One region of the Anaerostipes sp. AF04-45 genome, then DNA from elsewhere that is predicted to be linked to it. Evidence: predicted binding sites of a transcription regulator. Region 1 holds the regulator's gene; each other region holds the start of a gene.
The links. Region 1 encodes Rex, which represses fermentation and respiration genes when NADH is low (regulators of the CRP and FNR family bind a similar motif). Its sites were predicted from a motif close to ATTGTTAANTANTTAACAAT; they were not measured.
Positions count from the first base shown of each region.

Region 2: gap (type I glyceraldehyde-3-phosphate dehydrogenase) is a predicted target of Rex. The motif match lies at 789-808, and genes of this name have one in related genera.
Region 3: DWV34_RS14820 (complex I 24 kDa subunit family protein) is a predicted target of Rex. The motif match lies at 1,523-1,542, and genes of this name have one in related genera.

Region 1 covers NZ_QTXQ01000004.1:105,235-107,506, forward strand. The annotation lists gene abc-f (ribosomal protection-like ABC-F family protein) at 1-467, opposite strand, end outside; gene DWV34_RS07310 (redox-sensing transcriptional repressor Rex) at 620-1,279, shown strand; gene acpS (holo-ACP synthase) at 1,296-1,658, shown strand; gene DWV34_RS07320 (bifunctional ADP-dependent NAD(P)H-hydrate dehydratase/NAD(P)H-hydrate epimerase) at 1,655-2,272, shown strand, end outside.
Region 2 covers NZ_QTXQ01000006.1:217,968-220,239, reverse strand. The annotation lists gene DWV34_RS11180 (Na/Pi cotransporter family protein) at 1-686, shown strand, start outside; gene gap (type I glyceraldehyde-3-phosphate dehydrogenase) at 856-1,872, shown strand; gene DWV34_RS11170 (phosphoglycerate kinase) at 2,029-2,272, shown strand, end outside.
Region 3 covers NZ_QTXQ01000012.1:16,576-18,847, forward strand. The annotation lists gene nuoF (NADH-quinone oxidoreductase subunit NuoF) at 1-1,022, opposite strand, end outside; gene DWV34_RS14820 (complex I 24 kDa subunit family protein) at 1,023-1,496, opposite strand; gene DWV34_RS14825 (iron-containing alcohol dehydrogenase) at 1,676-2,272, opposite strand, start outside.

The DNA.
Region 1 (2,272 bases):
TGAAAATCTTCCTCTTGAAACCCGAGTCCTTTTAAGATTCCTGTGATCTCACTTTTATAAGCAAAACCGTTTTTCTGTTCAAATAAATGAGTGGCCCTGGTGTATTCCTCCATCTTTTCTTCGAGCTCTGTGCCGCTTAAATGCTTCATCATATGCTCCAGAGAGCGGAGTTTTTTGTCCAGTTCGATCACATCCTGTTTTATGGTCAAAAGCTCTTCATAAATGGTGCGGGAAGAAGTATGGTCCTGATGCTGTGCGAGATAGCCGATATCGGCGTCCTTCTTTTTGTGGATCTCCCCGTCATCGGGTGTCATCTGATCCATGATGATCTTGAGCAGGGTGGACTTTCCGGCACCGTTTAAGCCGATGACGGCAAGCCGGTCCTTTTCATTGATATGAAAGGAAATTCCTTTCAGGACTTCCTGGTCGACAAATGTTTTATGTATATTCTGACAAGATAAAACCATAGTGCACTCCTTCAAAATTTCTAAGCTGTAAAAATTCTTTATAAGCATAACATAATTTCTGAAAAAACGCACTGAAAAGTTTGACAGATATTAGACAATCTTATATAATTTATTTAATTTGAGTAGTTAATAAAATAAGTGGGAGGGTAATAATGTCATCAATGGATAAGAATATATCACCGGCAGTTATAAAGAGATTACCTAGATATTACCGTTATTTGGGGGCTTTGAAAGCAAAAAATATTACGAGGATCTCATCCAAAGAGCTGAGCGAGAGGATGAAAGTAACTGCATCCCAGATCCGGCAGGACCTGAATAATTTTGGAGGTTTCGGGCAGCAAGGATACGGCTACAATGTAGAAAATCTTTACGTGGAGATCGGAAAGATTCTGGGACTTGACAAAAGCAATCAGATGATCATCGTTGGTGCCGGCAATCTGGGGCAGGCATTGGCTAATTATCAGGATTTTAACAATAACAGCATTGGTTTTCAGGTGATTGCGCTGTTCGATGTGAATCCGAAGCTGATCGGCATCACGGTGCACGGAGTGGAAGTGCACGATATTGACGATATGGAAGAGTTTATAAAGAATCATGAGATCAAGATTGCAGCCCTCACGCTTCCGCAGGACCAGGCGCCGAAGATTGCCAAAGATCTTGTGTCGTGGGGCATCAAAGGATTTTGGAACTTTGCCCCTGTGGATCTCACGCTGCCGGACAGTGTGACCGTGGAGAATGTCCATTTGGCAGAAAGCCTCATGACGCTGACTTACAATATTCACAGCAGGGAAGACAGCGAAGGCGCGGAGTAAAGACGGGAGGAACGCCATGATTGTCGGTATAGGAACTGACCTGATAGAAATCGGGCGGGTACAGAAGATGGTGGAGAGAAAGAACCGCCTGAGCCGGATTTTTTCAGAAGAGGAACTGGCATGCGCAGGTTTAAACAGTACGACTCTTGCTGGTAATTTTGCAGTTAAAGAAGCCGTTTCCAAGGTATTTGGAACCGGCTTCTTCGGATTGGAGCCCTATGAGATCGGAGTGTTTCGGAATTCAAAAGGAGCACCTTATGTGAAACTCACAGGCAGAGCCGAAAAAATGGCATCAGATAGGAAGATTACGAAATTTCATGTGTCGGTTACGAACACAGGGGGGCTGGCACAGGCTTTTGTCATAGGAGAGTGTCTATGAAATATGTTTTAAAAAATCAGGAAATGCAGGATGTTGATAAGGAGACCATACAGAAGATAGGGATTCCTGGCCTGGTGCTGATGGAGAGGGCCAGCGAAAAAATTGCCCGAAGGCTCATGGAAACAGTCAGAAAAAATAACAGGATTCTTTCTGTGGCAGGATGCGGAAATAACGGGGGAGATGCGCTGGCTGCGGCCAGAATCCTTCTGGAAGAAGGGTATTCAGTGGATTTTACAGTCGTAGGGGATCTGTCTCAGGCATCCGCAGACTTAAAGACGCAGTACGATATCCTTGCACGGCTTGGATATGAGCAAAAAGAAGAGATAGATTATAAGGATTATGACTGGATTTTGGAAGGACTGTTTGGCGTAGGCCTTTCCAGAGAGGTATCGGGGACATACCGTACTGCTGTGGAAAGGATTAATGGAAGCGGAGCTAAAGTCATGTCAGTCGATATTTCCTCCGGAATCAGCGGGGATACGGGAAAAGTCCTTGGATGCGCCGTAAAATCAGACGCTACGGTGACCTTCGGCGGTCCCAAGGCAGGACATCTGCTCTATCCGGGAAAAGAATATGCGGGCCGGCTGTATGTAGAAAAGATCGGTTTCTTTGAT
Region 2 (2,272 bases), on a different contig from region 1:
AGGAAGTAGAAGAGATGGTGCTGCGCCATCTGGATCCGCGTATTCTTGAAACTCCTTCTTTTGCGGTGGAAAACGCAGTCAAAGAAGTAGTGCGCATGGGTGACATCGTTCTGAAGAATATGAAGCGCGTTACAAAGGAAGCTATGAATCCGCAGCCGAGTGAGAAACAGCTGGACAAGGTGTTCAGGGATGAAAAGGTCATCAATCATTTAGAAACTATGATCACCGGATATCTTGTGAAGATCAGCAATCTGGCGCTGACGGAGAAACAGAGTAAAATTGTCACGGATTTATTCTACACTATATCGGATATTGAAAGAGCGGGAGATCACGTAGAGAATATTGCCGAATTTATGCAGACGAAGCATGACGACAAAATTGCATTTTCTGATCTGGCAAAGGACGAATTGCACAAAATGACGGCACAGGTCATTAAAACATTTGATTATGCCATCAGAGCGATTGAGAAAGATGATGTGGAAATTGCGAAACAGGCCATTCAGGGAGAGGAAGAAGTAGACAGAATAGAAAAACAGTACCGGAAACAGCATATTAAACGGCTGGAACGGGAATCCTGCCTGCCGGAGGCTGGTGTGATCTATATTGATATGATGACAAGTCTGGAGCGTATTTCTGACTATGCAGACAATATTGCCAATTATATCATTGATGAGAATGAGAAATAAAGCTTTTGGTAATCTTGTACAAAGATATGATTTTGTATACATGAGAGAAATGCTAAAATAGACTTGATATTTTTGGACATATTGTTTAAAATAAAAAGGAAGTTTGTCAATAGATTGACAATTGACAGACAACATTAAATTATTCATTCAAGACTTAGGAGGAATTGAGATGGCAGTAAAAGTAGCGATTAATGGATTTGGACGTATTGGACGTCTTGCATTCAGACAGATGTTCGGAGCTGAAGGTTATGAAGTTGTAGCAATCAACGATTTAACAAATCCTAAGATGTTAGCACACTTATTAAAGTATGATTCTGCACAGGGAAGATATGCATTAGCTGACAAAGTAGAAGCAAAAGAATCTTCAATCGTAGTAGACGGAAAAGAAATTGAAATCTATGCAGAAGCAGACGCAACAAAACTTCCTTGGGGAGAATTAGACGTAGACGTTGTATTAGAATGTACAGGATTCTATACATCTAAAGACAAAGCATCTGCACACGTTCAGGCAGGAGCTAAGAAAGTTGTTATTTCTGCGCCAGCTGGAAACGATCTTCCAACTATCGTATACAATGTAAACCACGAAACATTGACAAAAGAAGACACAGTCATCTCAGCAGCTTCTTGTACAACAAACTGCTTAGCGCCTATGGCTGATGCTCTTAACAAGTATGCACCGGTTCAGTCTGGTATCATGTTAACAGTACATGCTTACACAGGAGATCAGATGACTCTTGACGGACCTCAGAGAAAAGGTGATTTAAGAAGAGCACGTGCTGCAGCAGTTAATATCGTTCCTAACTCTACTGGAGCAGCAAAAGCTATCGGATTAGTTATTCCAGAATTAAACGGAAAATTAATTGGATCTGCTCAGCGTGTACCGGTTCCGACAGGATCTACAACAATCTTAACAGCAGTAGTTAAGGGTGACAACGTAACTGTTGACGGAATCAACGCAGCTATGAAAGCAGCAGCTACAGAGTCTTTCGGATACACAGAAGAAGAATTAGTATCTTCTGACATCATCGGAATCAAATATGGTTCTTTATTCGATGCAACTCAGACAATGGTTACTGAAGTTGGTGACGGATTATACGAAGTTCAGGTAGTTTCTTGGTATGACAATGAAAACTCTTACACAAGCCAGATGGTAAGAACAATCAAATACTTTGCAGAATTAGCATAATTGTGGATGCGGACAAGCTTCGCGATTCAGTGCAGTTATAAAGACTCAAACGGGTCCGGTCTTTTTGGACCGGACCTGTTTCTTGTATTTTAAGAAAGCGATCCGACAGGATAGGCATTCGATTTAATCCTATAAGAAATCCCAGGAGGAAAGAACATGTTAAACAAAAAATCAGTAGATGATATCAACGTAAAAGGAAAGAAAGTCTTAGTGCGCTGTGACTTCAACGTTCCGCTTCAGGACGGAAAGATCACAGATGAAAACCGTTTGGTTGCGGCCCTTCCTACATTAAAGAAGTTAATCGCAGACGGCGGAAAACTCATTCTCTGCTCTCATTTAGGAAAACCGAAAGGAGAGCCAAAACCGGAATTATCTCTTGCACCGGTAGCAGCACGTTTGA
Region 3 (2,272 bases), on a different contig from region 1:
TCCACGGTTCTCGGCGGTTTTACACGGGGCATTCCCCGGTTGCCCTCGATGGATGCCGTCAGTGCGCTTCCCTCTCCGCAAACGAAAGCACCTGCTCCTTTATTGATATGTAAGTGGAAAGAAAAATCGGTTCCCAGGATATGATCTCCCAGAAGTCCGTATTCTTCCGCCTGTTCTATAGCCCGTTTCAGACGGCTGATTGCCAGTGGGTATTCGGCCCGCACGTAAATGTATCCTTCCTGAGCACCCACCGCATAGGCTGCAATCATGATGCCTTCGATCATCTTGTGGGGATCTCCCTCCATGATGCTCCGGTCCATAAATGCACCCGGGTCTCCCTCGTCTCCGTTGCATACGACATAGCGGATTTTCTCTTCCTGTCCGGCTACTTGGGACCACTTATACCCTGTCGGGAAACCTCCGCCTCCCCGCCCTCTTAAGTTCGACTCAGATATTTCGCTGATCACCTCTTCCGGCTTCATGTCAAACAGTGCTTTTTCCAGAGCCTCGTATCCGCCGATGGACAAATATTCCTCTATGTGTTCTGCGTCAATATGCCCGCAGTTTTTCAGCACGATTCTCGTCTGTTTTTTATAGAAGGGAATCTCTTCCTGTCTCTGATATTCAATTCCATCCCTCTTGAATAACAGATGCCTGATCGGTTCCCCCTTTTCGATCGTCCTGTGAAAAATTTCCTCACAGTCTTCCAGCTTCACCTTCGTATATAGGATTCCCTGAGGCTCGATCCTCATCAAAGGACCCATCTCGCAGAAGCCATGGCATCCGCTTTTTTTAATTCCAATCTCACCGTCTCCGTGTGCAATCTCCGGTCCGAAATGGACTTCTACGTCTGGATGTTCCCCCACTAACTCACACATCCTGTCATAGATGGCACCGGACCCTCCGGAAAGACAGCCTGTACCTGCACAGATCAGGACCCGGCACTTACTTTTGTTCATCTGCTCCCTGGAAGTCTGACGGATCTGTCCGAGAGCTTCTCTGTTTTCAATCTTTTTCATCATCTAAGCTCCTCTCAGTTCTCGAATCAGTTCAGCGGCAGCATCCGGGGTCATCGCCGGATAGACTTTGTCATTGACGGTGAGGACCGGTGCAAGACCGCAGGCGCCGAGACAGGAAACGGTCTCCAGCGTGAACATCATATCATCCGTAGTCGCTTTCTCCTCTGAAAGCCCCAGTTCACTGTAAAGACGTTCCAGAATGGAGACCGATTTGCGGACATGACAGGCTGTTCCGTTGCAGACTTTAATGATATATTTTCCTTTTGGCTCAAAAGAAAAATTTTCATAAAAGGTCGCAACACTGTACGCCTTGGCTTCGTCAATGGACAGCTTTGATGCCACATAACTTAAAAGCTCCGGCGGAAGATAGCGGTATTCTGCCTGAATATCCTGGATGATCGGGATCAAAGCAGCCTGCGTAAGCCCGTGAGATGCTATGATCTCATCTGTTTTGTCATAGTAGGCCTGGTTTAACATGAGATACCTCCTTTACGTTGTGCATTTTGGTTAAATTTTTATCAATCACCGTTAATTATATGTCAATTTTGACTGATTATCAATAAAATAAGTATAAAACTTTTCACCAAACCGCAGAAAGTCCCACAGTGATAAAAGACAGCAGTCTTTTTCACTGTGGGACTTTCTTTCATTATTTTTTACATCGCCAGTTTAAATATTTCTACAATATCTTCTGTATTTAAGCGGCGCACCCAGCCGATGCTTCCGTCCTCATGGACAACGCGTACTCGTTTCGCCATGCGCTCCATCACTTCTTCATCTAAATCCTCAACTCCGGGAACATCCCTTAATTTTGTCGGAACTCCAAGGCTTAAGAAAAACAATTCTAAACGGTCGATGGCTTCCAGTACAGTTCTCTCCGGATCGCCATAGTCCATAGACACTCCCATAACACGAGTTGCCCATTTTATAAATTTGTCCATATTGTCTTTGTACACATATTTCATCCATGCAGGAGTAATCACCGCAAGCCCTGCTCCATGAGTTACGCTCTGGTATTCACCGGATAACTCATGCTCGATGAAATGGGATGCCCAGTCGCCGGTTCTTCCCATGCCGGTCAGACCATTGTGCGAAAGGGTCGATGCCACCATGATGCTGGCTCTTGCCTCGTAATTTTCCGGATCTTTCATGAGAATCCGTCCGCAGTCCATACATGTGTGGAAAATAGCCTCACATAAATAGTCCGTCAGTATGTCATTCTCCTTTTCAGGAGTAAAATATCTCTCAAAGGA